4 regions of the Paenibacillus sp. AK121 genome follow, and region 4 is predicted to be linked to each of the others. Evidence: riboswitches for the same ligand, from Rfam matches in the RefSeq annotation. Region 4 holds a riboswitch; each other region holds the start of a gene.
What was found. Region 4 has a riboswitch for thiamine pyrophosphate ahead of KSP24_RS06280 (thiamine phosphate synthase). Riboswitches for the same ligand answer to the same signal wherever they lie in the genome.
Positions count from the first base shown of each region.

Region 1: it holds a riboswitch for thiamine pyrophosphate, as region 4 does, so the genes downstream of both, tenA (thiaminase II) here and KSP24_RS06280 (thiamine phosphate synthase) in region 4, are expected to answer to the same signal.
Region 2: it holds a riboswitch for thiamine pyrophosphate, as region 4 does, so the genes downstream of both, thiC (phosphomethylpyrimidine synthase ThiC) here and KSP24_RS06280 (thiamine phosphate synthase) in region 4, are expected to answer to the same signal.
Region 3: it holds a riboswitch for thiamine pyrophosphate, as region 4 does, so the genes downstream of both, KSP24_RS22305 (ABC transporter substrate-binding protein) here and KSP24_RS06280 (thiamine phosphate synthase) in region 4, are expected to answer to the same signal.

Region 1 is NZ_JAHPJM010000006.1:88,724-96,521, reverse strand. Features, by position in the region: gene thiD (bifunctional hydroxymethylpyrimidine kinase/phosphomethylpyrimidine kinase) at 1-122, opposite strand, end outside; gene thiM (hydroxyethylthiazole kinase) at 119-964, opposite strand; gene tenA (thiaminase II) at 990-1,679, opposite strand; TPP riboswitch at 1,812-1,914, opposite strand; gene KSP24_RS12840 (NAD-dependent malic enzyme) at 1,985-3,706, opposite strand; gene KSP24_RS12835 (glycosyltransferase) at 4,106-5,227, shown strand; gene KSP24_RS12830 (polysaccharide biosynthesis protein) at 5,232-6,497, shown strand; gene KSP24_RS12825 (glycosyltransferase family 4 protein) at 6,481-7,707, shown strand; gene KSP24_RS12820 (glycosyltransferase family A protein) at 7,667-7,798, shown strand, end outside.
Region 2 is NZ_JAHPJM010000014.1:30,023-37,820, reverse strand. Features, by position in the region: gene KSP24_RS21025 (lipoate--protein ligase family protein) at 1-500, shown strand, start outside; gene KSP24_RS21020 (Fe-Mn family superoxide dismutase) at 512-1,891, opposite strand; gene KSP24_RS21015 (alpha/beta hydrolase) at 2,143-3,180, opposite strand; gene KSP24_RS21010 (IclR family transcriptional regulator) at 3,479-4,222, shown strand; TPP riboswitch at 4,339-4,450, shown strand; gene thiC (phosphomethylpyrimidine synthase ThiC) at 4,634-6,448, shown strand; gene KSP24_RS21000 (hypothetical protein) at 6,654-6,806, opposite strand; gene KSP24_RS20995 (YitT family protein) at 7,314-7,798, shown strand, end outside.
Region 3 is NZ_JAHPJM010000016.1:60,691-68,488, reverse strand. Features, by position in the region: gene KSP24_RS22320 (EAL domain-containing protein) at 1-1,062, opposite strand; gene KSP24_RS22315 (bifunctional 2',3'-cyclic-nucleotide 2'-phosphodiesterase/3'-nucleotidase) at 1,338-3,440, opposite strand; gene KSP24_RS22310 (pyridoxamine 5'-phosphate oxidase family protein) at 3,658-4,092, opposite strand; TPP riboswitch at 4,363-4,472, shown strand; gene KSP24_RS22305 (ABC transporter substrate-binding protein) at 4,670-5,713, shown strand; gene KSP24_RS22300 (MTH1187 family thiamine-binding protein) at 6,212-6,505, shown strand; gene KSP24_RS22295 (ABC transporter permease) at 6,502-7,278, shown strand; gene KSP24_RS22290 (ABC transporter ATP-binding protein) at 7,324-7,798, shown strand, end outside.
Region 4 is NZ_JAHPJM010000003.1:6,315-14,112, forward strand. Features, by position in the region: gene KSP24_RS06260 (ThiF family adenylyltransferase) at 56-1,114, opposite strand; gene KSP24_RS06265 (thiazole synthase) at 1,111-1,878, opposite strand; gene thiS (sulfur carrier protein ThiS) at 1,881-2,084, opposite strand; gene thiO (glycine oxidase ThiO) at 2,081-3,229, opposite strand; gene KSP24_RS06280 (thiamine phosphate synthase) at 3,287-3,880, opposite strand; TPP riboswitch at 4,210-4,318, opposite strand; gene KSP24_RS06285 (ABC-F family ATP-binding cassette domain-containing protein) at 4,404-5,957, opposite strand; gene KSP24_RS06290 (cupin domain-containing protein) at 6,395-6,934, opposite strand; gene KSP24_RS06295 (hypothetical protein) at 7,288-7,798, opposite strand, start outside.

The sequences.
Region 1 (7,798 bases), on a different contig from region 4:
ATAGCCGACATGCCGTATACGCCAAGCTCCTGAAAGGTTTTGAGATCGGCTTGAATTCCAGCTCCGCCGCCGCTGTCTGAACCGGCAATCGTCAGCGCTCTCGGTACATGCACGTCTCTCATCGCGCACCACCTGTTGTACTTGTTCCAGCTTCACGGATCGTGACATGCCCCTCCAGGGAACCAGTATGTAGTTTGGCAAGCTCGTCGAGAAAGGCTATCTGGAAGCTGCCTGGCCCCAGTTTTGCGGTATGTGCTGCGGCTCGGGAAGCTGCTGCACCGTAAAATGCCAAACCTGCTGTACCTGCGAGCAGCAGGTTGGGTTCAATTGCTGCAAACGCACCCAACACAGAGGTCAGCAGGCAGCCTGTTCCGGTTACCTTCGTAAGCAGCGCGTCTCCGCCACTAATCAATCGTACTTCGACCCCATCGGTGATGACGTCCTCTTTTCCAGTGATGACAACCATGGTATGGAGCGTTTGTGCAGCCCGAACTGCCAGATCGACATTACTGCTGTCAGCACTGTTGCCTGCATCTACCCCTTTAATCTCTCGGACTTCTCCGATTAGATGGGCGACTTCGGCTGCATTGCCTCGCACTAGTGAGATTTTTACTTCTTTTAGGATCCGCAGTGCTGACTCGGTTCTAAAGCTCGTCGCTCCCGCACCAACCGGATCCAGCAGAACTGGAACACCATGAGCATTCGCTGATTGTCCAGCAATGATCATGGCATCTACCAGCTCGCGGTTCAGCGTACCGATATTTAACACGACGGCGCCCGCTATTTTTGCCATATCTGCTACTTCCTCGGGTGCATAAGCCATCACCGGGGAAGCGCCCAGCGCATACAGGCCGTTGGCTGTAAAGTTGGTGACCACCACATTGGTTATATTATGAACGAGGGGGTTGCTATTTTGTACCTTTGTCAGGAGATCCGAATAACTTTGTTCCCATATACTCATCATGTTTATCCTCTCTCATCTCTACTGATTATTCCAAGACCGTAGCGCGCATCTGGACGGGCCATTGTTCCTGCTTATAAGCCATATCCCAGAACATATATTCCAGCTGGCAGCTTAGCATAAAATGCTCAATCATCCGAGCTTGCTCGGCAGCCGTGGCGACATTCGCCCAAGCATCCACACGCTCGCGATATTTGGATGTTACATCTTCAATCTGGTTTCCATAGAAACAAATCCATTCATAGAATGGATGAGACTCGTCCGGTCTTACCTCATCCATTAGCCTGCGCCCAATCTCAAGATATGTCCATGGACATGGCAGCAGCACGGCCATGATTTCTCCAAGACTACCTTCATGTGCGACTGTCAGCATATGGCGGATATAATGATGAGCGGACGGAGCGAGTGGATATCCCTGCATCTCTTCATAGGTGACACCTGCGATAGCACAAAAGTTTTGATGCGGATGAACCTCGCTGTTGAGAATAAAAGAGATCTGTTCGTTAAATACAGCCATATCCTCCCGGCTTGTGCTTTTGGAGATCGCGATGCCGTAAATCCGCATGTAGGCGTTCAAATATTCAAAGTCTTGTTTTACATAGTGAATCAGCTGCTCCCTTGTTAAATTTCCTTCAGCAATACCTCTCACAAAGGGATGCTCATAAATGGCTTGAAAAATGCCATCCGCCTGCCGACGAAGTTCTTGCGAAAAACTCATTTCCCCACCTCCAATAAAAATGGAGAACAAGAAGTCCCGTAAGATACAATTCTCGGAACAACACCAAAAAGCCGCCCCGAAAACTGGAGCGACTTCAACATAGGTTCAATGCGCAAAACACCTGAAACCTTATATACGAAGGCTCCACTTTCCTACGCTAGTACGAACTAGATCAGGTTCAAAGGGTCCAAGATTCATTCTTGTCTCAGCCATAGTGGCTCCCCTAGTGGACTTTCCTATTCTTTTGACTAATACTGTACATTCGTTCCTAGGTTATGTCAAACTGCTTTGATTCCGGTCAAGGATTAATGAGGGTGCTGGATTACACTTTCCACGGCTTTGACCCTTACATATTCCGGTTTCCACATCGCATCCCGAATGGCTTGTTCAATATCTGAAATGTGTGCCTGAGCTACCTGATCCTGAATTGCAGCTTTCGCTACCGCAACCGCAACCGCGAACGAAACATCACGTAATTTTCGGATATGGGGCAGCAGTGCACCGCCAAGTTCATTCGAATCTACGGCGTTGGCAACGGCATCAGCTGCTGCGGTAAACATAGAAGGGGTAATTCTTTTGGCCTTGACCACAATTGCGCCCAGACCTAGCCCCGGGAAGACAAAGGCATTATTCGCCTGTCCAATTTCAAACTTCGTACCGTTATAGGTGACGGGGTCGAAGGGACTTCCAGTAGCAATCAATGCTTTGCCATCAGTCCACCGTATCAAATCTTCAGGTACCGCTTCAGCAAGGTTGGTAGGATTAGACATGGGCATAATGATCGGCCGTTCCACATGCTTTGCCATTTCCTTGATAATCTCCTCAGAAAAGGCACCCGCTACACCGGAAGTTCCAATCAAGATTGTGGGTTTTACCTGACGAATGACCTCCAGCAACGGTATTTTATCATCTTCCGATCGGGCCCATGAGCTGATTTCTTCCTTTTTACGCACATATGGTTTCTGATAATCCAGTACATCTTCCATATCGTCTGTTAATAGTCCACGATAATCATAGGCCCAAAATGCCTTGAATGAATCTTCTTCAGGAAGCCCGTCCTCGATCATTGCACCCCGTATTTGGTCGGCGTTACCGATTCCTGCTGCCCCTGGACCAAAGACAAGTATTTTTTGTTCACGTAGCGGAGTTTTGGTGACACCTACCGCCGAAACAATCGCAGCTAATGTCACTGCTCCTGTGCCCTGGATATCATCATTGAAGGTGAGAATGTTTTGACCGTACTTCCCTATAATGTGTCGTGCGTTCACGCTACCCACATCCTCCCAATGCAAAAGCGCCTTCGGGAATTGTGTTAACGTTTTGCTGATAAAGGTATCAATAAATTGATTATAGGCTTCCCCGCGAACTCGTTTATGGCGGTTTCCGATGTACAGGGGATCATTCAGCAGCTTCTCGTTATTCGTGCCGACATCCAGTACAATGGGCAGCACCCGCCCGGGGTGAATGCCTGCCGCAGCTGTATATACAGCGAGTTTGCCAATAGCAATGTTAATTCCCCCGACACCCCAGTCACCAATCCCCAAAATACTTTCCGAATCCGTCACGACGATCAGGTCAACATCCTCACTACTCAAACCGGTATTATAAAACGCCTGTCCAATACCGTTCGGATTATCTATCGATAAATATACGCCCCCAGGGCGGTTGTACTCATGGCTGTATTCTTGAATGGCGGTTCCTACAGTCGGTGTGTAGACTACGGGCAGCATTTCACTCAAATGGTCGGTTAGCAGTCGATAGTAGAGTACGATATTTCGATTGTGAAGGTCGTTAAGTGAGGCATTTTTACGCAGCATGGTGGGTTGTGCCAAGAATTGCTGATATGCCCGAACGCTCTGTTTCTCCAATGAAAGGACAGTGGGAGGAAGAATTCCTTCCAGGCCCAGTTCTTTGCGTTCTTCTTCTGTAAATGCCACTCCTATGTTCAAAAGAGGGTTTGCTAGCACGTCCTTTCCTCGTAAGGGAGTAGATAATGACCCATCACGATTGACATGGAATGCTTCCATAAAAAGACCTTCTTTCCCTGTATTTTGATAATTATTCATGATGAAAGATGACATGTTGTCCATAGTATGGACATGCAAATTGGTTTTATTCTTCTATTTATCTATGACAAAAAGACCTTATATATATATCTTCTTATTAATCCTATAGAACTAATTTTAATTTCGGATTCATCTTGTAATTCGCATGTTTATAGTCCTAATGAATCAGGTCCAAATACTCTGTTTTTATCAAATATGAAAATAGATTTTTCTTCTCTTAAATGTTTATATATCAAGGGATGTGAGCTATTTTGTTAAGAAAATATGAAGTATTTGGACATTAATTTAATCTTGCTAAGCAAACATTTTTAATTCTTTTTCAACAAAATAGAATTATTCGGAGGAAAAGGAGAGGTTTGTGTGCAGGGACCTATAGCCATTTTTAGCGATAACAACAGGGCTATTGATTATCCCAATGTGATTTGTTTTTACCAATATATACAGTGCGAGGACACGGAGACCGCTTCAGTCTACGAGGATGCATGTTGCTGCCTGATTGATTATAGGGAGCCGGGGCAAGCCGTGCGGAAAGCTAATCAGATCCGTAGCCAATTTCCGCAAATGCCATTGCTATTGGTGACGGATGTAACCTTTCCGTTCAGTGATCAGCATATGGTGCAAATTATCGGAGTAGGCCGATTGCGTCTGCTATTTTGGCAAGCCAATGATACCGAAGAAATCATTTCTGAAATACAAAGCTTGCTCTATCCCGAGTATTCGACCAAAAGCCAACATGTTGCATTCATCTTATCTGTATATAACGAAGAGAAACGTTTTGTTCATGTCAAAACCTTTGCTGAGCGACTGCAAACCTTTATCCGCAGCCATATTATAGAGGGTTCGATTTATCTCATTGATGATGGTAGTCACGATGGCACGAATGCCTTGATTAAAGCGCTGGAGGCGGCAACGGACTTGTCCGTAAACCGGATTAACCAGAACCTGAGTCCGCTGCTTCAAACGAGGGAATTGGGACGCAATACGCGCAAGGCAGGGACGTATCTCGAAGGAATGCGGACCATCGGTGCGGATTACTACGTATTTGTGGACGCGGACGATTCCTTTTTTATTGAGGACATTGCCAGAATGATTAATGTTGTTCAGCAGGGCTACTATGATGTTGTGATTGGAACCAAAGATATGACCGCCGAGAATCGCTCTTTATTGCGATCTATCGTCAGCTTTGGCAAAAGGGTCGTTTCTCGCCCCTTTTTACCAACAGGTGTGGTAGATTCCCAGACGGGTCTTAAAGTGATGAGTTCGGTTGCCGTGAAGCGGATGTTTCCACATTTGAAGGAACAACTCGGACTGGCGCTGGATCTGGAGATGATGTTTATTGCCAAGCGACTTCAGCTCCGTGTGCTGCAATTACCCGTCAAATGCATTGACCGAGATGGCTCGCACATTCATGTCTGGAAAGATTCCATTCGTTTTTTGCGCTCTATCATTGAGATTTGGCGACTGGATCGGCGGGTGAGATAACCACGTGAACAACCGACTGCGTTCGTTGATGTTTCCCCTCTTTAATGTGCTGCTTAACGGATTTAATTTTTTCTTCCACATTGCAGCGAGCTGGTATCTTACCGGACAAGCCTATGGTCAGGCGAACGCGCTGCTGGCCCTCTTTGCACTGCTGTCCGTTTTGGGCTTATCCATCCAGCTATTAACCGCCAAGCTGGTATCCAAGGGTGACAAGAAGCTTCCGCTACGCAGCTTACCGCTCGGTTCTCTATTACTAAAAGCACCTCTAGTGCTAACTGTGCTTGCCATGATCATTTTACTTTCCGTTTATCCGTTGCTGCGCTCGCTATTGGGTGTTGAGTCTGGCCCGCTGTTCATGCTGTATGCCTTGATCGGATTGCATATTCTCGTGAGTTCATGTCGCGGAGATTTACAGGGTAGGGAACGCATGCTAGCGCTCAATGTGAATTATTACACTGAGGTATTAGGGAAACTGAGCCTGTTTTTTGTCCTGGCCGCACTAGGTTTAAAGCTGGAAGCGCTACTGTTGGCAAGTTGCGGAGGAATGTTGCTGTCGCTGCTTCACGGCTGGATCGTTTCGGCTCGTGGCTTATCCTTATCTACACACAGTGGAGAACGTATCCCTTCTGGGTTATGGAAGTCGCTAGGTCAGGATTTTACCGATAGCCTTATGACGAATTTATTCATTCTATTTTGTATCTCCATCGACATGTTGTATGTACAGCATTACTTTCCCGAGCAAGCCAGCAGCTATGCCATTGCGCTGAAGTACAGCCAATTGGTCTATTACGTTTCCTACAGCCTGATCGCGGCCTTTATTCCCAAGATCGGTGCGCAGGGGCATGACCACCAGGCTTTGGGCAAGTTAATTGCCATCTATGCTGGGTTAATGGCTGTTGCTGCGCTGTGTGTATATGTGGGCACGACCTTTGTGTTCCCAACGTCTATTCCCATATTATTCGGAGCTTCTTACCAGTCAGCTGAGGTCTATATTCCATGGGGGGGGTGGGTGTACTGGCTATTTTCCATCGTGATGTTTTTTGTGCATGTGCACGTATTAGTGGGCAGACGCAAATTTATATTTAGTCTGGTAGCAGGAGCAGCTGTTTTAGTAGCAGCCTTTCATATGTCTCACACAGACCCAGTAGATTTTTTGCTGTCAGAGTTCATTGTTTATGGGGCAATGTCTCTCTATTTTGTGATAGATGCCTATATATATTTATTCAAAATAAAGATAAGGGGGGATTCACCCCATGAATACCATACTTGAACAGAACGGTAAAACCGTCGTTCTATTGCTTTCCTGGCGTGACATTCGTTCTCCGAAAAGCGGGGGAGCAGAAATTTTCACCCATGAAATGCTAAAACGCACACAGCAAGGCCGTTTTCAGTTCATTCATTTCTCACCCCAATTTGAGGGGATGCCTGAGCATGAAGTCATTGACGGTATTACGTATATTCGAAAAGGAAACATATACAGTGTTATTTATTATGCGATGCGCTATTACCGTCTTCATCGGCAGCAGATTGACTATGTAATTAATCAGGCGAATACGCATCAGTTCTTTACCCGATTTTGGGTGGAGGCATCCAAGCGGATCTTTTTCATACACCAGCTAACAAGGGAAATATGGTATGAAAATGCTCGATTTCCGCTAAATATGATTGGATTTCATATGGAGCCCCTGATGCTTAAGCTGGCTCGGAAGGATCGGACGCTCACCGTATCCCCGTCTACCCGGTATGATCTGCTAAAGCTGGGCTTTCACCCGGATCGTGTTCACCTTTTACCGGAAGGCATTGAGTTTGATCATTGGCCGCGTGAACAATTTTTAATGAAGGAGTCTAACCCGACCTTTATGTATGCCGGACGCTTCGTTAAATATAAAGGCATTGATCTGGTCGTTGAAGCCTTTGGGCAGCTCAAGGAAAAGTTCCCCCAGGCTATGTTATGGATTGCTGGAAAAACCGATAAAACCTATGTGACAGAACAATTATTACCGATTATAGAGCGGTATGAATTGACATACGGAGAACCGGATGAACAAGGACAATCCCAAGCCGATATTACCTTTTACGGATTTGTTTCAGCAGAGCATAAGCTGGAGCTGATGAGTCGTGCCCATGCGCTTGTGTTTCCCTCCCTGCGTGAAGGCTGGGGGTTAACGATTACGGAAGCGGCAGCCGTTGGAACACCCAGTATTGTCAGCAATTCACCCGGTCTGGTGGATGCGACGGATTTCGGAAAAAGCGGATATTTATGCTTTCACGGCGATATTCGGGGATTATCTGAACAAATGGAAAGAGCAGCAAAGGGTGGCGAAGATTACATGGCCATCCGTGAGCGAGCGTATCAATATGCGCTAAGATTCCATTTTGATCATACAGCTGCCGCGTTTGAGCAGTTGATGGAGAATTGGGCAGAGGAGGCGGAACAGAGTGGACAAAGTGGTCATTCTCTTCTCCACGTACAACAATGAACGTACGATAGAGCCTTGTTTGCGAAGCTGTTTAGGGCAAAATTACAAGGATCTGCATATTGTAGTTGCTGATGATGGCTCCAATGACCGG
Region 2 (7,798 bases), on a different contig from region 4:
GGGCCATCAGCCTGCATGAGGATTTTCGGCTCATGGCAGGGCTGATTGCCGATGCGCTGGCCCCGTGGTCTGTCGAGGCGCAGACCGGAGAAATCATCGGGTCCTTCTGTCCCGGGGATTACGATGTGAGCGTTGGGGGACGCAAGTTTTGCGGCATTGCGCAGCGGCGTCAAGCCAAGGCGTATATCATCACAGCCTTCGTGATGATTGAGGGACGCGGAGCAGAGCGCGCACAGGCGGTGCAGCAGTTTTATCGAGAGGCGGCCGGGGGTACGCCTGAAGGCGTGCAGCAGCCGGATTATCCCCAGGTGAATCCGGCAACGATGGGCAGCCTGGCAGAGCTGGCTGGTGTGCCGTCTGTCGAGGCGTATACAGCATCGCTACGCCGTGTAGTTGAGAGCCGGGCTGCCATTTTGCCTGCCGATGGCTCGCTGGTGCAACCGGAAGGATTGGCAGAACAGATGGCAGCGCTGAGAGAGCGGTACGATTTGCAGGTGTAGTTTGTTTTAGCTTAGAATGGTTGCCATCTTAGCTTGGAGGCTTGAACATAGCGCGCCTCCACCTCAGGCCAGTTGACGACATGCCACCAATCTTCGATGTATTTATTACGTTCGGCCTGATGCTTTAAGTAATATGCGTGTTCCCACACATCGATCGCCAGCAGCGGAATAGACTCCCATTGAGTCAGGTTCTGGTGCTTTTCGGCCTGCAAAATTTCAAGCCGCCCGGCGCGCGGGCTCCATACCAGGATAGCCCAGCCGCCGCCCTCGACCTTTTCGGCTGCCGAACTAAATTGCTTTTTGAAGGCATCGTAGCTGCCAAAATCCTTTTTAATCTGTTCAGCCAGCGGTCCGCTTGGGTTTCCACCGCCTTGAGGGCTCATGATCGTCCAAAAAAGAGTATGCAGATAATGACCTGCCCCGTTAAATGCCAGTTCACGTTCCCAATGCTTTACGAGGTCAAAATCACCTGTTTTTCGGGCTTCTTCCAGTTTCTTTTCCGCTTTATTCAGATCATTCACATAGCTCAAATGATGCTTGTTATGGTGAATACGCATCGTTTTTTCATCAATGTACGGTTCAAGCGCATTATAAGGGTAAGGAAGCGGAGGGAGCCGATGTCCCCCAATAGGGACCGGGCGACCGACTAAGGATTTTTCCGCTGCTGAAGGTTGCGTCTGACCGGACTGGACGCCTTTAGTAGCCCCAGAACCTTCTCCTCTCATGCTGGCATGCCTCTCTCGAAACGCTTGCTCCGGGTAATCCTCACCCTCTGCCGCTACATGATACAACCCAGTGGCTCGTGCGATGGAGCCGGGCTCTTGAAAGGGAGTTGTCGAAATAAGGAAATATTGACTTTCATGTGCTGCGTGTATTACAACTCCGGCGGATTTTGGCTGTTGACGCAATGCATGACTGTGCTCGGTCAGCAAACCTAGCTGCCGTACATATTCCTGTGATTGACGGTTCGCAGTTTGCAGCAAATCGTCCAGTCGACGATTTAATTCTTGAGAGGCAGGCTGTGAATTCAAGCCTGATTCGGACAACGGTTTCTCTCCAGTTGCTGATGCGTCTGATCCCCTTGAATGTGCTGATGGTTTATCCAGCTGGTGTGTATGAGCTTGGGGGGCAGACGACGCTTTTTTCTCCTGATGTTGCCATGCCTGTTCTACCGGATCAAGCGCGCTCCGTTGCTCTTCAAGCAACTCTATGGCGGCCCGTTCCGTTTGTTCAAATACGGTTCGCCAATCATCCAGCAGCCGCACATAAGCAGGTTCTAGCCCTTCAGTAGCGGATTTAATCACTTCCACATGCCAACTTTCCTGCTGCTTCCAATGACGAATTTCCTCCAGCACACGTAAGGGCAGGAAAGACCCATAAGTACTCAGCATCGTTTTTACCTCCCGTATCCCACTATGGCTATCCGGCAGATCTAGCAGATCTGTCCTGGATGCATATGTACCCAGTATATTCGCCGTCTCATCGGGAATATGTCTATGAACTTCCTTCATCAGGTTATACCTGTTGTGCAGAACAATAATTAATCGTGGAAAATAAAAAAAGAAGCCTGTCTACGGCACGGGTTAAGTGTCCATAGGCAGGCTTCTTCAAGGCGATGAATGCTTATTTCGAAAATAATTCTTTACTTCGTAGTCGTTTGTTTATGGGCAGCAGCCGTGGTTTTCTTGTCCTCCAGCTCCTGCACATTGCTTAAAAACGTCGATACCCGCCGCAAATATTCACGAGGGTGCTCTCTGAAAATAAGCTCATGTATCCCGTTTTTGACAATCCATACACTGGAAAGCGGGTTGGTCTGATTGGCAGCGAGCTTTTCCGCAATGGGGTAAGGGGCCTTTTCATCCTGTGTACCATGCACAAACATGATTGGAAACGGATAGTCCTCTTTTTTAACCTCCTGATATGGAATCTGATGCAAACTGGTGCCGTTCAAGACTGGAAACAGCAACTCCAGTATTTCCAAAGATGGATGTCTCGGCAAATTAATTTGATTGTGAATGTTATGGTAGAGCGTATCCGGTTCCAGTAGGAAGGTGCTGTCCAAAATCATCGCGTCCACATCTTTGGTTTGCAAACCCGCCTGAAGAGCGGTTCCTGCTCCCATAGAGAAGCCCCATACAATAATTTCCGACGAGCCGCGTTGTTTTGCCAGCTGGATGGCTCCAAGGAGCTGTTGGGATTCTGCCTTGCCTCCGGTTGCGACGGCCTTGCTGTTTTGTGACGCAAATCCGTAATCGAACATGACCACATTAAAGTTCAAGCTATGGGCATAATGCGCCAGATCATACATGGGAATCCAGCTTTCTTCACGGTTGGCTCCATAGCCATGACTGAAAATAATGGTTTTCCGCGATTGATCTGCCGGGATATACCAGCCTTGTACCATGCGGCTACCATCCTTGGCTGGGAAGCTGACTTCCTCATAAGGCATACCTTTGGCCTGCATCGGATTAGAGTATAATGGCGCGACGGTGGGATTCGTAAGCACCCAGGCGATGTAAGCATGCAAGGCAATAAAACAAAACAACAGGAAAAATACGACCGACAGCAGCAGAGCAATCACAACGTGCTTGAACCGCAGCATACGGGGATTAAAGAGTGGGGTGGACGGCTCCTGAACAGCGGTCTGTAGCTGAGCGTTGCGCTGGGATGTCGAAATCATGTAAGAGCCTCCTTATATAGAATTGATCTTCGAATCATAAAATTTAGGTATAATTCCACTTGAAAATAGTAGGGTATGTCCGTATAGATACCTATTATCGTATGATGGGTATTATCCAAAGTCAACGTCTGAACCGGAAAAGTAAAAATGATGCAAAGAATTGTCGATGTTTGTTCTTGTTCTGTAATATGGTTGTCACAAAAACATCGGTTTACAGTAGCCGCGACTATTCTATATAATTTATGTAACCATGTTTCATAGTGTGAAACGAATATGGATACAAGAGGAGCGGTTCACGATGGAAGACCGTAAATTAACCGTCCGCGCTGTAGAGCGTGCACTTGATATACTGCTGTGTTTTACCGCAGAATCTGATCTTGGTCTAACGGAGATTGCCTCCCAAATTGGTCTACATAAAAGCACCGTTCATCGTCTTTTGACTACGCTAGAGGATCGGGGATTTGTCGTTCGGAATACCGAAACGGAAAAATATCGGCTTGGTTTTCGCATATGGGAGCTGTCGACGCATCTGTCCCAAAGCGATGAGCCGGCGGTGTTGTTACAGCCTGCAATGGAAGGACTGCGTGATCGCTTAGGGGAGACGGTCAGCTTGTACCTGCGGGATGGAAGCATGCGTATTCGCATACAAGCCGTGCAGAGCAATCAGGCGATCCGCAGGGTTGCTCCCGTGGGAGCGCGTATGCCGCTGGCTGTGGGAGCCTCCAGCAAGGTGCTGGCGGCCTTTATGCCGCCACAGGAGCTGGAGGTACTGCTAAGCAGTGAAGAATGGCCTCCCTCGGTAGATCCTGAGGTATATAAAGCCCAGCTGCAGGACATTCGTGAGAAGGGGTATGCGACTAGCTATGAAGAACGTGAGCCAGGAGCTGCGGCTGTGGCCGCGCCTATTGTGAACCGAAAGGGACAGGTCGCGGCGGCTTTATCTGTATCCGGCCCGGTCAGTCGACTTGCACCCGAGACGCTGCATGATTTTGCTCCGGTTTTGATCGAAGCAGCTAAGGAAATGGGGCTTATGCTCCCGTAACAGTAATCAATACAAAAGGAAATCATACAAGGGTTGCCAAAGCTATAAATTTAAAGTAGTCTGATAGAGATGGCGGATGTCTGTTATAGCCGCCAATTCATGTGAATAGAAAGTATCACAGTTACTGGGGGAGCCTGTAATGCGGGCTGAGATGGAATCGGGCAAGATTCCGGACCCTTTGCACCTGATCTGGATCATACCAGCGTAGGGAAGTAATCGGCCATTGAAATGTATACGCAGCTGCTGTCTGCGGTGACGCATAGGGTTTTATTCCATGTGCGCACTGTCTGGATAGCTGCCTCGTTTGATTAGCCGGTTCCCTAGGGAACCGGCTTTTTTGCATAGATCAGCGCCACCCTCGGAATGGTTCCGGATCGGTGTGTCACTTCAACGATACGGGAGGAATGGACCATGAAATCGATGGAAACCGAAGGAACAAAAGAAACAGGAGTGAAATCAACAGCAGTAGAGAAGACAAGTACGGAGCAAGCCAGTAGGGTTAATTCTTTCCCAGGGAGCCGCAAGGTGTATATTCAAGGTTCTCGGCCGGACATTGCCGTGCCAGAGCGTGAAATCGCACTGCATCCCACACATACGCCGCAGGGAATAGAGTATCATGAGCCACTGCGTGTGTACGATACCAGCGGTCCGATGACAGATGAAGCCTATCAGGTGGATATTCGTCAGGGCTTGCCACCATTACGGCGAGCTTGGGCACTGGAACGGGGGGATGTGGAGGCTTACGACGGCCGCGCCGTCAAGCCGGAGGATAATGGACTGAAACCCGGCTCCAAACGGGAAACAGTGGAATTTCCCGGCGTGACCAACCGTCCGCTACGGGCTTCACAAGGACGCACTGTGACGCAAATGCATTATGCGCGGCAAGGGATCATTACGCCTGAAATGGAATTTGCGGCGATCCGTGAAGGAGTGGAGCCCGAGTTTGTGCGGCAGGAGTTGGCGGCTGGACGAGCCATTTTACCTTCAAATATCAATCACCCGGAAAGCGAGCCCATGGTCATAGGGCGCCATTTTCACGTGAAGATCAATGCAAACATTGGAAATTCCGCGGTTACGTCCTCCATCGAGGAGGAAGTGGAGAAGATGACCTGGGCTGTACGCTGGGGCTCAGACACCGTCATGGACCTGTCCACAGGCCGTAATATCCATACGACACGCGAATGGATTATTAGGAATTCACCCGTACCGATTGGGACGGTGCCGCTATATCAGGCACTGGAAAAGGTGAACGGCGAAGCAGAGAAGCTGACGTGGGAGTTGTATCGAGACACACTGATTGAGCAGGCGGAGCAAGGAGTGGACTATTTTACAATTCATGCGGGAGTATTGCTGCGATATATACCGATGACGGCGAATAGAATGACGGGAATTGTATCCCGGGGCGGGTCGATTATGGCAGCCTGGTGCCTTGCGCACCATCAGGAGAACTTTTTGTATACGCATTTTGAAGAAATCTGTGAAATTATGAAAACCTACGATGTGGCCTTTTCTCTCGGGGATGGTCTGCGTCCGGGTAGTATCTATGATGCGAATGATGAAGCACAATTTGCAGAGCTGGAGACGTTGGGCGAGCTAACGCAAATCGCATGGAAGCATGATGTCCAGGTCATGATTGAAGGGCCGGGACATGTCCCTATGCACAAAATCAAGGAGAATGTGGATTTACAAATGGAAATTTGTAAGGAGGCTCCCTTTTATACTTTAGGGCCGCTGACGACGGATATCGCACCAGGATATGATCATATTACCTCAGCTATCGGGGCGGCCATGATCGGTTGGTTCGGGACGTCCATGCTGTGCTATGTTACGCCGAAGGAGCACTTGGGTCTGCCGAACAAGGATGATGTCCGCGAGGGAGTTATTACCTACAAAATTGCCGCACATGCTGCCGATCTGGCGAAGGGCCATCCACGTGCACAGCAGCGGGACGATGCTTTGTCCAAGGCGCGTTTTGAATTCCGCTGGCGCGATCAGTTCAATCTTTCGCTTGACCCTGAGCGGGCCTTGTCCTACCATGATGAAACACTACCGGCAGAGGGGGCCAAGGAAGCACACTTTTGCTCGATGTGCGGTCCTAAGTTTTGCAGTATGCGTATCACACAGGACATTCGTGCCTATGCGGCAGATAAGGGACTGAATACCGAGGAAGCCGTCGTCGCCGGGATGCGTGAGAAGGCAGAGCAGTATCGGGATGGCGAGCGATAAATCGGTAGCGATACGAAAGTCAATCAACTGGGAAGCCTCAACAAATAGTACAGTTAAGCTCGTCAGAGGTTTATTTCCATGAATGTATGAGTTTAGGTTTAGAAACGCGTGAGATAGCAAAAAGCCGTGGTTCTCTACAGTCGATGTAGAAAACTACGGCTTTTCAGCTTATGTAAAGCGAGATATGCACCGGATTAACGGAGCTTTATTTTTTACCCATTTTTTCATTCAAAATGTCCTGAAAGCTGAGCTTCTTCTCCGAGCTATCTTCTTTCTTCTGCATACTCACCGCGTTGGCACGTTGGTATTGGTGGTGAAAGGGCATCAGGGTGTGGACAGTTAAGTTCATTGTATTCATGTGGGTCATTCCTCCAATTCCATATTGTCAAATTCAGATTGAGTTGCTTAGGACGTCTGTATAGGACTATTTATATGTACTTGATGTCGTAATGCCATGTAGGTTGCTTGGTAAGGTTTCAATCATTATACCCGCATTTATCCAAAGTAAAACGCTTTTGCCATAAAACAGGAAGATGGTCGTATGTGGCCAAAATGTGTATTAGGAGGATGGTCATTTTAGGGGAAAATGTGCCTAGGGCCTAAACAAGGGCTAGAGGCCCGTTTTCTTAGTTTAGTAGTCGGGATTGTGTTTTTTTGTCGAATAACCTTGTATTAGCGGAATTTTGCGGAATTCTAAGCTTGGACTAAGGCAGTCTGGTGGCGAATTAAAGTGTCAAAGTTGTATTGACTTTATGTTGGGTAGTAGATACCATGAACTGGTTGTCAGCGTATTTTGGCAAGAAGAGTCAGCCAATCTATCTGGCAATTCATCCGTTGAAATGTTAGAGAGAGGATTAGAGCATATATGAAAAAAAGTATTGCAGATATCGTATTTATTATTCTGGGTGCGTTTTTTTTCGCGCTGGCTGTTAATCTGTATGTGATCCCGAATGAGTTTGGCGAGGGGGGCGTTACAGGGGTCACGATCATCTTGTACTACCTGTTTCAGTGGTCTCCCTCGATCGTCAATCTGGTGATTAATGGCTTGCTGCTGATTGTTGGATATAAATTTTTGGACAAGAGAACGACCGTGTACACTATAATTGCGGTCGCATTTAACTCATTGTTTTTGCATTTAACGGTCAACTGGCGGATTGATTCGCATGAGCCGACGATTAATGCTGTATTTGCCGGAGTTTTGGTAGGGGTTGGAATTGGCTTAATTGTACGGGTCGGTGGTACAACGGCAGGAACCGTCATTTTAGCCCGGATCGCCAACAAATATCTGGATTGGAATATCAGCTATGCCTTGTTGTTTTTTGATCTGATTGTTGCATTCTCTTCCTATTT
Region 3 (7,798 bases), on a different contig from region 4:
TTATACTACTCTGCTCAGTATAAAGTTGGAAGGCGGTGTAGGCTCCGGCTTACCAAACAAATAACCCTGGGCCAGTGACACACCTGCATCGCGACAAAATTCAAAATCCTCCATTTGCTCTATACCTTCAGCCAACACCTGACCTCCAAAACGAAAAGCCGATTCCACTATCCCAGTAATTTGCCGTTTCTGATCACTGTTATGATGACAGCCATCAATTATACTGCGGTCAATTTTAATATAATCGGGCTGGAGGCAATTCATAAGCTCTGTCGTAGAATAGCCTGCTCCTACATCATCGAGTGCCACTGAAACTCCCCGTGTACGATACTGTTCAAAGATTTGATGCAAAAAATTCAGGTCGTCTATTTCTTCCGTCTCTACGACCTCAAACACAAAATCCTCCGTATTCATAGATAACCGTTCAATCGTCTCAAAGGTATGATTCAAGCAATAAGCCGGATTATAAATGGTTGAAGGGAGAAAGTTAATAAATCGTTTAATCCCCGCCGGAAGGCAGGTCGCACTTTTTTCAATAGCGGAAATACGAGCCGAGCGATCCAAATGAGCATGCAATCCAGCTTCACGGGCGACTTCAAACAGTCGGAAAGGCTGAAAAGACTTATCTGGCTGTGATGGACGCAGCAAAAACTCAAAGCCGATGACATTCAGCTTGTAGTCAACAATAGGCTGCATATGGCTGGTAAAGTTTTGATTATTAATAATACTCACCAGATCCGGATGTTGCAGTCGAGCTTGCAATTGACCAAATAAAAGCCATTCCTCAAATCCCTCAACATGTTGCAAGCCAGTCACCACAACTTGCATTCGGCTCAAGCACTCCTGCGGCAGACGAGCCAGTCCGTTAACCAGCTGTTCCAACTGTGAACGGCTGTCATAGCGAAACACGATGTTACCCTCACACCAATGTTCTTGTTTCATTTGTTCCGATAGCATGCCCAAGCCCTCTAATGCTGGAGTAAGCGACACCCTAGAATGCCTAATTTTCAGCAATCCTTGATCCTTAATAGGTAATATGATGCTGCAATTGCTGCAAGTCATAATGGTCCTCCTCGGAACAATTTCCCGGTTTTATCACCATTATATCACAAATAACTAGAACAAAAGCACTATATAATTACGTGTTTTTACAAAAAATAAGCTTATTTTTAACAACAACTTAGGACTTAAGTACATATTCGACAAAAACAAAACCTTTTTTACACTCATGATAAACGCGGGTACTGTTGTATTTGCTATCAAAAAAAGCAGCAAGTCTCTTGTTTAAAGAGACTTACTGCTTCATTCTGATATGGAGTGGAAACTAAAGCTCCAAGTTACTTGGATGCCTTTGGTTTCGTTGTTTTAGCTGGTTTTGCAGCTGCAGGTTTAGTCGTTTTAACAGCTGGCTTCGCGGTTGCTTTCGCAGGTGCCGCAGCTTCCTTCACAGACGTCGTTGCTGCACTAGACTTAGCGCCAGCTTTCAAGCTGTATTTGGCAAACCCGTCTGCCGCGCTGCTCAAGTATGAAATTTGTTGATTTCCGGCCAGCACATCTTTGGCATCAGGAGAGGACTCAAAGGTAACCTTGGCCTGACCAAAAGGAGCAATAGACCAGTTACCGTCCGCTGACGGGTTAATCGTTCCGTTCGTACGGATATAATCAACAACGACTTGGCGACTTTCATCTGGTGCTGCCATCACAATACGTTTGCCATCTGGGTTGGCCAGTTTGGAGGAGGAAGCACGATAGTTATTGGTCGCAACGATAAATTTCTGTGCAGGATCAATAGCCTTCCCATTGTATTGCAGATCCTTGATACGATGGGCTGAAGAATCAATAATAGTTCCCTTGGCATCATATCGTGCAGGCTGAGTTACATCAATCTGGTAATTCACACCGTCAATCACATCAAAATTGTAGGTTGGAAAATCTTTGTTGATCAGCGATTGTTCCTCTGTTTTGCTAGGATCAATGCGGTTGAACTGACCCGCAGACCATTCCAGCCACTCCTGAATTTCAGCACCAGTAACTTCTACGGCATGAACCGTGTTCGGGTACACGTACAGATCGGACACGTTTTTAATCGCTATTGTACCTTCGGGAATGTTGGTATAATACTCGGCACCGTTGCGACCACCAGCTTTGAATGGAGCGCCTGCCGACAATACGGGAAGCTTTTCGTATTCTGTTCCTTTAAGATGGTTTTGAACATACCATTTCTGTGCATTTGTCACAATTTGAATGGACGGATCATCCTGCACTAATGCAAAATAGCTGGTAATCGGTGCAGTCGTTGTACCGACAGGTTGACGAATATAATCTAGCGTTCCTTGATGCTCTTCCCTGATCGAATCTGTCAGTTTGTAGTCAGGTGTAAACTGCACAGCCTGGTTTGTGGTACTCACAACCGGACGTACTTGAGACTGAGAGTTGATTACGTTCCACTCGTTTTTCTTCTTTTCCAGGCTCAGGTCAATAATCCCCAGATCCTTGCCCCACGAAGAAGCTTCCACGGCCGGCACGCCATTAATGGTTCCTTTATCCAAATCTACACCCTTCATATCTTTAAAATCAGGGCCAGGGAAAGATTTATGAGCATGCCCAAACAGAATCGCGTTAATTCCGTCCACCTGGCTTAAATACTTAACGGCATTCTCCATCATTGGCGTTTGCGGCACATCCTCATAACCTGTGTGTGCAAGCACGACAATAATGTCAGCACCTTCTGTTTTCATTTGTGGAATAAACTTTTTGGCTGTTTCCACGATATCCTTTGTAACGACCTTATCCTTCAAATTAGCTTCATCCCACTGCATAATTTGAGGTGTTACTAGACCAATGACACCCACTCTGAGTGTATGCTCTTCGCCCTTCTCATCCGTTACTGTTTTATCAAGAATCTGATAGGGGGTAAAATAATTTTTAGTAGCTTGACCCCCTTTATCAACATAAACGTTCGCATTTACGTAAGGAAAATCAGCTCCCTTGAGCGATTTGTCCAGAAAGTCGAGACCGTAGTTAAATTCGTGGTTGCCGACAGTAGCCGCATCATAGCCCATCAAGTTCATCATCTTATAGACCGGATGGATACCGCCTTCTTTCTCAAAGGTTTTGTTGCGGGCCATATAATCGCCTAATGGATTGCCCTGCAGCAAATCACCGTTATCGAACAGCATGCTGTTTCTTGTTTCACTACGAGCCTGTTGGATCAAGCCTGCTGTCCTAATCAAGCCATATTCATTGGTTTCCTTGTCCGAATAGTAATCATAGTTCATCAGCGCCCCATGAATATCCGTTGTCTCCATGATCCGCAAATTCACCGTAGCGCTATAGCGAGAGTCGCTAGCTGCCCAGGATGGAGCGGCTGAAAACACCAGCAGGCTACAAGCTACAACTACTGCTGTAAACCCTTTAAACCAATTTTTACGAAATAACAAAATATACCCCTCCTCATTAAGGTGTATGCCTCATATACATACTTTTGCACATATATGTAAGCTTTGAACCCACCATTCCTATTTTAATCCAACGCCAGACAAAAGAGTAGTCATTTGCTTAAAATATTTATGAAAAAATAATTATTTTTCGCATAAAAAAAGCCAGTAAATCTCCTGAAAAGGTTGGAAATTTACTGGCTTGTCTGTTATATTGTTTCTATTTCGTCCACACCTGGCGCTCCGTTTGTTGACCAACGTACTCAATACGAGTCGGATTGACGTCTAAAATGACATAATCGGGATCATCAGGTCCGGAAAACCACTTTTTCAGAGAATCATTCCACACTTGTTTGCGTAACCCCTCATCAGCTGTAACCTGGACGGTAGCCTCCACTTCCAAGACTTCCTTTGTACCACCCACTTCATAACCCAGCAGCAGATAAGCATTCGGATTGTTCTTTAGCTCTTCCACTTTATGTGTTTTGCGATCCGTCGCCAGATGAATGTTCATTCCATCGTTAAAAAGGGCCATATAGCGCACTTTCGGTTTTCCGCCCTCTACCGTACCTAACGAGCAAAATTTGTTGTTATCCAAAGCCTTCACAATGGCTTGTTCCAGCTGACTGCGATCCAATGTATCCGTTTTACCCACAGTACAACAACTCCTTTTTACGAATTAGAATTCTATAGAGTCTATGCCACTTGGCACCAGCTCTCCTAAACATACAGTGTAGCTGTTCTGAAAATAACATGACCAGAACAGATCTGAATGATTCATGTTCATTTTCAGATCAAAGCTCACAGTAAAAGTGTACCCTGTCATTCGGCATATGAACCGTGAGCGCTTCCTTAAAGCTGGACAGACCCGCCTTCAAGGCATATAATCGTCGTAGTAAACCCGAATAAACGAACCCATTAAACCATACAATGCCAGGGGTGCTGGAATCGGCCGGCTGAGAGTGTGTCCCAAGACACTGACCCTTACAACCTGATCTGGGTAATGCCAGCGTAGGAATGCTTAAGCAAGATGTGCCTTTTTATTAAAACAGGACATCCCTTACTTTGGTATATACAAGCGCAAGCGTCCCGGAATCCCGGGACGCTTTTTTTGTTGAAGATGAAGTTGTTGGAAAGATAGCATTCCGGCAGATGTTATTTTTGTGAAAATGGGGAACATAAGCTGTCTGATTGGACGGATAACGGGTAATTAAAAAGGAGAGAACACAACGATGAAGCGCATGAAAATGTTAAGCCTGGGTCTAATCAGTCTGTGGCTCATGGCTCTGACTCTGACCGCTTGCGGCGGCAATCCCCCTATATCTCAAAAGGAGGCTCCTGCTGCCGACACTTCAACGTCTACCTCGGCAAAGGGGCTCAAAGATGTTAAAGTCGTGCTCGACTGGACACCCAATACGAATCACACAGGACTCTATGTCGCCAAGGACAAAGGATTTTACGAAAAAGCAGGCTTGAATGTCCAAATTGTTCAACCAGGCTCAGGCGGAGCCGACCAAATGGTTGCTTCGAATGCTGCACCTTTTGGTATCAGCTATCAAGAAGGCGTCACTCAGGCTCGCATCCAAGGCGTGCCGCTCGTATCCATCGCTGCGGTGATTCAGCATAACACCTCTGGCTTCGCAGCCCCGGTAGACCGCGGAATTAAAAGCCCGAAAGATTTCGAGGGTAAAAGCTACGGCGGCTGGGGTTCTCCTGTAGAAGAAGCGGTCATGAAATCCATCATGGATTCAGACCAAGGTGATGTGAGCAAAGTGAAGATCGTCAATATGGGCAATGCAGACTATTTTACAGCTGTGAAGCGGGATATTGACTTCGCCTGGATTTTCTACGCATGGACCGGGATTGAGGCCAAGCTTCGAGGTGAGCCATTGGATATGCTATATGTAAAAGATTATTCCAAAAACCTCGATTACTATACACCTGTAATTGTGAGCAATGAACAGACGATAAAAAATGATCCTGACCTAGTCAAAGCGTTCATGGACGCTACCGCGCAAGGCTATGAATACACTATCGCCCATCCAGAAGAAGCGGCAGATATCTTAAGTAAAGCTGTGCCGGAGCTGGACAAAAAACTGGTACTTGCTAGTCAAAAATGGCTAAGCCCGCGTTATCAGGACGATGCCGCGCAATGGGGCGTACAAAAAGCGGAGGTATGGAAAAACTACTCGGACTGGATGTATGAACGCAAGCTGCTCAACAAACCTTTGGAAGTCGATAAGGCCTTCACAAACGACTTCTTGCCCAAGCGTTGATCATTTTGTAAAAACACTAAATAAGACTCGACTTAAGAAGTGAACGAAGCGCCACTACGCGGACGGATGGTGCTTTCCATCGCCACCGCCTTCAGATTTCCCGAATAAAGCCTCAGCAGGGTAGAAATCGGGGGGCAAAAAAAAGCGACCGCTTTGCTTGTACAGCACCATTCCGTGCACTTCGTTCTCGTTCCTCTTGGTTTATTCTTTAGTCTCATCTTATCTAAAGCGCAAAAACAGATGCGCTTATGTGTAAAAATGCAACCCAATCTATCAAAAAACTAAAGTGCTTTTAAGGCGGTTGGCAGCGGAGCGGTTCATTTGAATCTGAAGAAACGAAGTGGTCGCCTTTGCTGTTGGATTCTTACCTTTAAAGTTTATTCAAAGAATCCCACGGCAACAGCGATCGTAAGATCAAATGAAACGCGAAGCGGTCTCCCCACCTTAAACCAATTTATTTCCCAATACTACTCCAAATAAAGGACAGGTGAAATTCGCATGGCTAACACATTGCTCAGTATTCAAGTCATCCCTAAAACTCCTAATAACGAAGACTCTTATCCATATGTAGACAAGGCGATTGAAGTCATCCAGCGTTCCGGCGTCAAGTATCAAGTGAATCCATTGGACACTACAATGGAGGGCGAATTGGACGAATTGCTGAAAGTCGTCAAAGACATGCATGAGGCCTTGACGGAAGCTGGAAGTCCCAGCGTCATTTCACAGATCAAAATCGCACATAACCCACAGGGCATCAGCATGAACAAGCTGACCGAGAAGTATCGCCCATGAATCCGAAAGGCAAGAACGCATCCTGGTGGAAAAGCGTATGGCCGCCCCTTGTGGCGGTCCTCTTCTTTTTAGCGGCTTGGCAGGGAGCGGTTAACTATTTACATATTGAATCCTGGCTCCTGCCAGCTCCATCCCTAATCGTACAAGAGGGCATGGCGCAAGCGGCGTTGCTTGGCACCCATACATGGGCTACGGTTCGCCTGACGCTTGCGGGATTTGCTATAGGGACAGCAACGGGACTGCTGATCGCCATCGTTCTTCATACGATTCCTTTTCTCAAATCTGCTCTATACCCGCTCTTGATCCTTAGCCAAAACATTCCGATTATCGCCCTCGGTCCGTTGCTCATGGTATGGTTCGGTTTTGGGGTGCTGCCCAAGCTTATGGTCATTACATTAGTATGCTTTTTTCCCGTGGCTGTAGCGGCCATGGACGGGCTGACACGGACAGACCGTATGATGATGAATTACATGCGAATGTCAGGTGCAAGCCGCAGGGCTATTTTTCTAAAGCTAGAGCTACCACACTCCCTGCCACAAGTCTTCTCTGGCGTTAAAATCGCTGCTACCTATAGTGTGATGGGCGCGATCATTGCCGAATGGATTGGGGCCAGTGAAGGAATTGGATATTATATGTTGCTGCAAAAGTCTGCCTATCGTACGGATCTCATTTTTGCCGCTATCGGTATTATTGTTGCACTCAGCTTGCTGATGTTTGTCGTTATTTTACTACTGGAGAAATGGTTGGTTCGCTGGAAACCTGACCAAGAGTAGATTCCACATATTGCATTAAAGCATCAATGAAAGGACGTGGCATATATGAGTCTGCATCCGACTGACTTGACATCACCACCCATCGCTGATGAACAGCAACAAGCCGGAGAACTGCAGGTAATGACGCCTGCCCCTCCTGCTTTGGAATTGGACGAGATCAGCCTCGCCTTCCGGGAAAAGCGAAGCTCACTGCCTGTACTGCAGGATGTATCCCTTACCGTTAAACCGGGCGAATTTGTCTCTCTCATCGGTCCGTCAGGCAGTGGCAAAAGCACGCTATTTCACATTATCGGAGGGCTGCTCAAGCCGCAGCAGGGACGTATCCGTATGCATGGACGGGACATGACTGGTGAACGCGGGCATATCAGCTATATGCCGCAGCAGCCCGCCCTTTTCCCGTGGCGCACCACGCTGGACAACATACTGCTCGGGCAGGAAAATGCACCACGAAAGGATGCAGCAGCGGGCTCCCGATACGGCAGCGAACGTGAACGTCGAAAAGAAGCCTTGCAATGGCTCG
Region 4 (7,798 bases):
AGAAAATCATTCTCAAAGAATGGTTTTCTGCTTTATGCTTTATGGTTTATGGTTTTCAGCCCAAATAGCGATGATATAGACTTTTTGCTTTTGCCACGTCCTTTGTCCCATGGATCAGCGCTCTGCCATCTGCAAAAACAACCAAGCGATGCTCGCCCACACTAAAGGAAACCAGATACGAATTCCACTCTACGTTCCCCTCACCCAATGCTGTAAATCTATTTGCTACCTCTGCGAGATTCAGATGTGTCCGGTTGGCAGGTCTTATTTGAACGGTATCCCTACCGCACAAAACATCTGTTTTCTGCCGATAAGAGGCTGATAAATAGGGATACGTCGGTTGGCTACCGCAAGAAGGACAATTCGCTTTTTTAAGACGATCCACTGCTATTGCTACATACTCATTTTTCCACAAATCAAACGAAAGCAACTTTCCTCTCAAGTTCTCGGGATATCCACCAAGAAGCTTGAAAGCTTCCGTAGTCTGGTTAGCGGTGACCATTTGTACTGCCTGCGGAATAATCCCGGCCGTATCACAGGTCTCCCCTCCAAGCGGTACAGTTCCCATCAGACAGTGTAGACAAGGTGTCTGACCCGGTAAAATAGTGTAAGTTACACCGTAGCTACCCACACATCCTCCATAAATCCAAGGAATGCGATGCTTGAGTGCCATGTCGTTCATAAGAAGCCGGGTATCGAAATTATCGGTTGCATCCATCATGAGATCTACCCCCTGGATCAACTCTTCCAGCTCTTCTATCCCAACATCCAAAACATGTGCATGTATAATTGTTTCCGAATTAATATCCTTTAATCTTCGCTGGGCAGCTACTGCTTTGGGACACCTTTGCACAGCATCACTTTCCTGAAAAAGCTGCTGGCGCTGCAAATTGCTCCATTCCACATAATCCCGGTCTACCAGGCTTACCGTACCTACGCCTCCACGAACTAACGTTTCTGCAATACCAGTGCCCAGCGCTCCAACACCTATGATTAGTACATGAGAGGAAGCAAGCCGGCGTTGGCCTGCAGGCCCAAAGGGTGCAAACCTTTCCTGTCTGGAATAACGGTCACTTTGTGGTGGTTCAGCAGCAGATTTTTTAGTAATCCTCATCCCTGAACCATGCCTTCTATCGGACTGCTTGCTGAAGCATAACGTTTTACAGGAATCATCCCCGCCTCAAATCCATATCTGCCTGCACGTACAGCCAGCTTCATGGCCTCAGCCATTTTCACAGGATTCTTCGCTCCTGAGACAGCTGTATTCAGCAGAACACCATCTGCTCCCAACTGCATTGCCATTGCTGCGTCACCAGGTGAGCGAATACCAGCATCGACAATGACCGGAACTTCCGCTTGCTCGATAATCAACTCTAACGAAAACGGATTGAGCAAACCATGTCCTGTACCAATCGGCGACGCTCCAGGCATTACGGCATGTACTCCAAGCTCTTGCAACCTCTTCGCTAGTATCACATCATCCGATATGTAGGGTAGCACGACAAAGCCTTCCTCTAGCAACTTTTCACTAGCTTTCAATGTTTCAAAAGGATCAGGCAACAGCGTCTTGCTATCCCCAATGACTTCTACCTTAATCATATCGCACAAGCCGGAGGCTTTTGCCAACTTGGCAATACGGATTGCCTCCTCTGCTGTTGTTGCCCCCGCTGTGTTGGGAAGAAGTGTATACCGGCTCAAATCCAGTGTATCGAGAAAATGCTGCTTATCCCGTTCCTCCAAATTCAGTCTGCGCACAGCGAACGTTAATATTTCCGTCTCAGCAGCCTCTACGGCTTGGGATTGGATATCCAGATCCGAAAATTTCCCTGTTCCTAGCAACAGCCTTGAGGTAAAAGATGCTTTTCCAATGGTTAACATGATCAACCGCCTCCTACAAAATGTACGATTTCTAGGCAATCTCCATCCTTAAGTACCGTTTCATGATGATCTTCACGGGTCAATATATGCCGATTCAGCTCTACCACTACGGTTTTCACCTTTAAATCAAGTTCATGCAGCAATTGATCCACACGAGTGATTCGATTGGAAATGGTCATGCTCTGTCCGTTAATGGTCAGCTTCATAAGCTTTCCTCCTTGAAAAGTTCAGAAGAAAATTTACTTATTCCAAGTCCAGCTGCACCAGCCCCTTTAAGCATAGCTGCCATCGCTCGCCCAGTCGCATCACTAAGCAGGACACCGTTGCGATAATGCCCGACTGCAGCATAGACGCCCTCTACTCCAGGAACAGGCCCAATGAAAGGACGCTCCGCAGCCGCCTGCGGACGCAAGCCTGCCCATGCACGTACAAAAGAAGCTTCCTGTACACGCGGTAACCAGGCAGATGCACGTGCTAACAACCCCTTTAAGCCTCCTACGGTCACCTCTTTGTCATATTGATGCGGAAGACTTGTGGCACCAATCCAAAGCTCGTTATTCTGTTTAGGCACGAGGTAAATATCGTCAGCATAAATGGTATAATCCAACGGATGATCCTTCGAGGAGACTGCTACCGCTTCGCCCTTGACCGGGTATAGTGGATAATCAAACCCAATTTGTTCTAGCAATTTCAAGCTGTCCAAGCCTGCGGCAATCACGACCTGATCGCAGGAAAAAAATCCACTATCCGTTCGCACACCACAAACTCGACCATCCTGTATGACCAGTTCCTCAGCTTGAGTTCCAGACCATATTGTTGCTCCCAGCACCGCAGCTGCCCCTGCATAAGCACGGCAAAGCTGGACAGGAGACACTTGTGTCTCCTTTGATCGGTAGATAGCCCCAATTACTTGATCTGCCAAGCCCGGAATCCGTCGGGCCAACTCCTTGGCATCCCACCAAATGGGACGATCATCCTCTCGCATATTCGCAGCATTCCAGCGTTTTTGGCCCTCTGCTTCCGAACGAAATGGGGTCACAAATCCTCCTGTACGAAAGTCCACTGAAATACCCGATAAACGTTCCAAATCACAGACAAGGTCAGGGAATGCATCTCGACTTGTACGGGCAAATCGTGCCAGCTCAAGGTCTGCAAACTCTTCACTTTCCGCTGCCAGCATTCCCACCGCTGCTCCTGATGCTCCCTCACCAGGGATCCATCGTTCCAGCATGATCGTACTACGTCCCTCCTTAGCCACATGATAAGCAATGGAACTGCCGATCACACCTCCGCCTATGACCAAGCATTCAGCGTGTCCTATCGCTTTTTTCTCTGTATGTGTCTTTGACATATGTTCCGTGTCTCCTCTCCAGTAAGCATTCTGCTTTCCCTTCGTCTTGTTTTCTTGCTACAGGTCGTGAACTACAAGATCTACCATTCGCCTATATTCCATCGCTGCTGCAACGGGTGACTTTGCTTCCCATATACCAGACATCACCGCAATTCCGCTTGCTCCAGCATGATAAAGCTCTGGAACATGATGGGGTTGTATGCCTCCCAGCGCTATCACCGGAATGTCCGACAATCTGCAAATGCTTTCAAGCTGTGCTATACCCCGCGGTACAAGACCAGCTTTACAATGGGTCTCATATACATGACCAAATAGTACATAGTCTGCTCCAGCCTGCTCGGCGGTCTGCACCTCCTCCAAGGAATGTACAGACACTCCACAGCGTGTACCCTCTGAAAGTAGACTTTTCGCATCCACCACAGATAACCCATTAGCTGGAAGCTGGACAGCTCCTGCCGAGGTAAGTAAAGCTACGTCCACGCGGTCATTTACTACAATTTGCCGCAAAGGAACTTCCTGCTTGATCATGCTACGAGTCAAAGAAAGCAAAGCAGAGGCACCCTTCTGTTTCGAACGTGCGTGTACATAATGAATATAAGGACAAATAGCGGCAGCCACTTGGGGTACATTCACACAGGAGACACTTTCCATCGTAATTACGTGTAATTCGATCTCATTTTCACCTCACTTGGACTAAAGAATATGAACTTGTGTTATAAAAAAATCGTATTAGCTGAATCTATATTGTTGTAGCTCCATATTGGGTAATATCATACGGAGCCAGCCACATGTACCAGCAATAATGAAAGGAGATTATATGTAAATCCGTCTACGGAAACTCGAACAAATGAAGATGAACGAAACGCAAAAAGCCACTTCCCAAAGGAAGTGGCTTGACAAACGTTCAAAATCAAACGGACTATTATATCCGTAAACGTATATCGTTCCTGCGCAAACAAAAGTAAAGAGCTACTACCTTGTTTGTACAGTACTCACTTCCCTACGCTGGCATAACCCAGATCAGGTACAAAGGGTCCGAAATCCATTTATTTCGTCTCAGCCGCATGGGCGGCTCCCCTAGTGTGACTATTTTATTGTATCAGCTAAAGATAGCTTAGCATATTTTCCTAATTCTGCAAACCCCACCTTGTGTGAAATCTGTCAGAACTGGATTTTAGTTAACTTTACTAGACCACTCTTCTACATTCCACGTTTTGGTTACCCAATCCTCGTAAAAGTCCGGTTCGTGGGATACAAGCAATACGGTCCCTTTGTATTCCTTCAAAGCGCGTTTGAGTTCATCCTTTGCTTTGACATCCAAGTGGTTGGTGGGCTCATCAAACAGTACCCAGTTACTCTCACGCATTAACAGTTTACAAAGGCGGACTTTAGCCTGTTCTCCACCACTAAGCGCAGACAAAGGTCGGGTGATATGCTCATTCTTCAAACCACAGCGCGCCAAATGCGCTCGTACTTCATGCTGATTTAAATGTGGAAATTCATTCCATACATCGTCAATCGGTGTAATTTTCTCTGCCTTTACTTCCTGCTCAAAATAAGCGGGCTGCAAGAAATCTCCCTGATAGGTTTTTCCGCTGATCGGAGGTATTTTCCCCAGAATGGTTTTGAGTAACGTAGACTTACCAACACCATTGCAGCCAACAATTGCGATCTTTTCACCACGTTCGATCGTCATGGACATTTTAGGCAAAAGGGCATGAGTATAGCCAATTTCAAAATCAATACCCTCAAAAACTGTTTTCCCGCTTGCACGGGCTTCTTTGAACTGAAAGGTTGGCTTTGCGGCTTCTTCTGGCTTATCAATACGTTCGATCCGATCAAGCTGCTTTTCACGGCTTTTTGCACGACCTGATGTAGATGCGCGCGCTTTATTGCGCTGAATAAAATCTTCCTGTTTCTTAATATATTCCTGCTGCTTCTCATATGCATCAATATGCTGGGCTTTGTTCAGATCCGCCATTTCAAGAAACTTTTCATAGTTAGCTGAATAACGGGTCATCTTAGCAAATTCAAGATGGTAGATTACATTAACGACTTGGTTCATAAATTCAGTATCATGTGAAATTAGGATAAAAGCATAGGGATAATCCTTCAAATATCGCGTAAGCCACTCAATATGCTCCACATCCAAATAGTTGGTAGGCTCATCCAGTAGCAATACATTTGGCTTTTCCAACAGCAACTTCGCAAGCAGCACCTTTGTCCGTTGCCCACCACTAAGGGCTGCTACATCCCGATCCAGTCCGATGGCAGAGAGACCTAATCCATTCGCCATTTCTTCAACCTTCACATCAATGAGGTAAAAATCCCCCATATCCAGTTGCTCTTGAATTTCTCCCATCTGTTCCAGCAGTACTTCCAACTCTTCGGGAGAAGCCTCTCCCATTTTATCCGTAATCTGCATCATTTCCTTTTCCAGTTCCAACAAAGGAAGAAACGCGTCTTTTAATACATCACGTACTGTTTTACCTGGCGTTAGCTTGGTGTGCTGATCCAGATAGCCATAACGTACACGTGGAGTCCATTCCACTTTGCCTTCATCTTTAAGCAATTTTCCAGTCAGAATGTTCATGAGTGTCGATTTACCAACACCGTTTGCTCCTACCAATCCTACACGTTCCCCCGCAAGTAATCGAAAGGAAACATTTTTAAATAACGCACGGTCCCCAAAGTTGTGGGATACATTTTCTACAGTCAATAAACTCATAAGCTGTTTTTGGCTCCTTATTGTCTCATCGGCATTGCCGAGTGTTCTTATTTCATATAGCTATTGTTTCTTTCAAAGCTTTATTGTAGCACATCCGGCACCCTTATCGGAATATTGAAAACAGCGAATTTTAAGGTTTTCAGATGGATTGGCCTAAAAAAAGAAAAACAGTTAATCGTAGTAGCACTTAAGCTCCTCTTCGGTAGGTACGTAAGGAGTTTCTTGCTGCTTTGGTAATCTAAGCTTCTAGTATACAGAAGCTTACAATTCCCTAGCAACGAATGCCTAAATAATTGATAAGTTCTAATAACAATTAATAAAAAGGAACTCTATGTAGACAGTCCTCATGAGTATCGGAGGAATAATAAAATGAAGAAAATGTAATCATCCCGGTCTGGATTCTGGACCGGGATGAAATAAAATTAATTTATAGTTGGCTATCTTTCAGCAGACATGGCAATTTCTTTTGTTTCATGAACTGTACCAAATGGATGCTCAGGCGGTGCATAGATAACGTATATCTTAAGGGGCGTATTTCCTGTATTAATTACATTGTGCCATTTTCCAGCAGGTATCATAATTGCATAGTCATCATAGGCCATCACTTGATAATCTAATTTGTCTTTCCTATCCCCCATTTGAACAAGTGCCTGACCTTCTTCAATACGTATGAATTGATCAGTTGTTGGATGAGCTTCTAAACCGATATCATCGCCAACATTAATACTCATCAGAGTCACTTGAAAATGTTTCCCTGTCCATATAGCAGTACGATAATTTTTGTTTTGATTTGCAGCCTGGTCAATATTCACTACAAATGGACTTTGTCCATAATCTCTTAATATTATCTTTTCATTGAGATTACTGTCGTTGTTGTACCAATTGTAGTATTGAGGATTATAACTCCGATAGTTGTAATTACAGCTGTTATACATAGGAATATGCCATGGGAAGTGATGGCATGATTTAGGGTACATACTCATTCTCCTTTTTTTGATTCAGTGTTTACTTATCATATGCGGTTGCCTATATAAAGGACTAAAAACCTTCAATATTAGGCAAGTGCCTAAATGATGCCAAGACAAAAATATTCACAAGCGGTTTCGTCTTTTACTTCAACAGATATTAGCACTTAAATTTACATATAACTGCATATACTTTGCGAGTGGTGTCAGCTTCGTTGGAACTCCCCCGATATGTCGAGTATCAAATTCCATTTATTTGACTCACTCTTTAAAATAGCAGTGACCATAAAATCGAAAGACTAGGCTGTCACTGCAGGCCAACCTTTTAGTTGACCTAATAATACGAAACCCACCCCGGAGAGTGATTAATTTAAGCTGTTATGATATTTGTATTCGAAATACCCAGCAGCTGCCGCAGATTTTTCATCCGTAAAACGCTCAACCGCTTGAAAAGGAGCTGGATATGAATCTCTATAAAAATATTTCATTCCAGTACCCGGTTCTATGCCTCCAATAATAGATTGCTTTCGGACGACTCTTCCACCACCAAACCCATAGTTATTGTAATATCTGTCTCCAACTGGAATGCCTTGGATAAACGCGATCATACCCACATCATCTATCGTGTTATACCATTCCTCTTGTGGAATGAGTGGAAGAGTGAACGTATAGGAAATGCCATTCCGTGCTGCTTTTTCGTTATGGACGTTAATCATTCGAGCCAGATCTTCCTGAACGGTGCGAACGATGGTAGAACGGCGCATTTGCTCAAAGGTTAATGAATTGTTCAGTAACGAAATGGGGGTCTGACTCTCAAGCTCCTTTTGAAAACCCTCCACCCATCTCTGATTCCGCGCATCATATGCGTGCAGATAA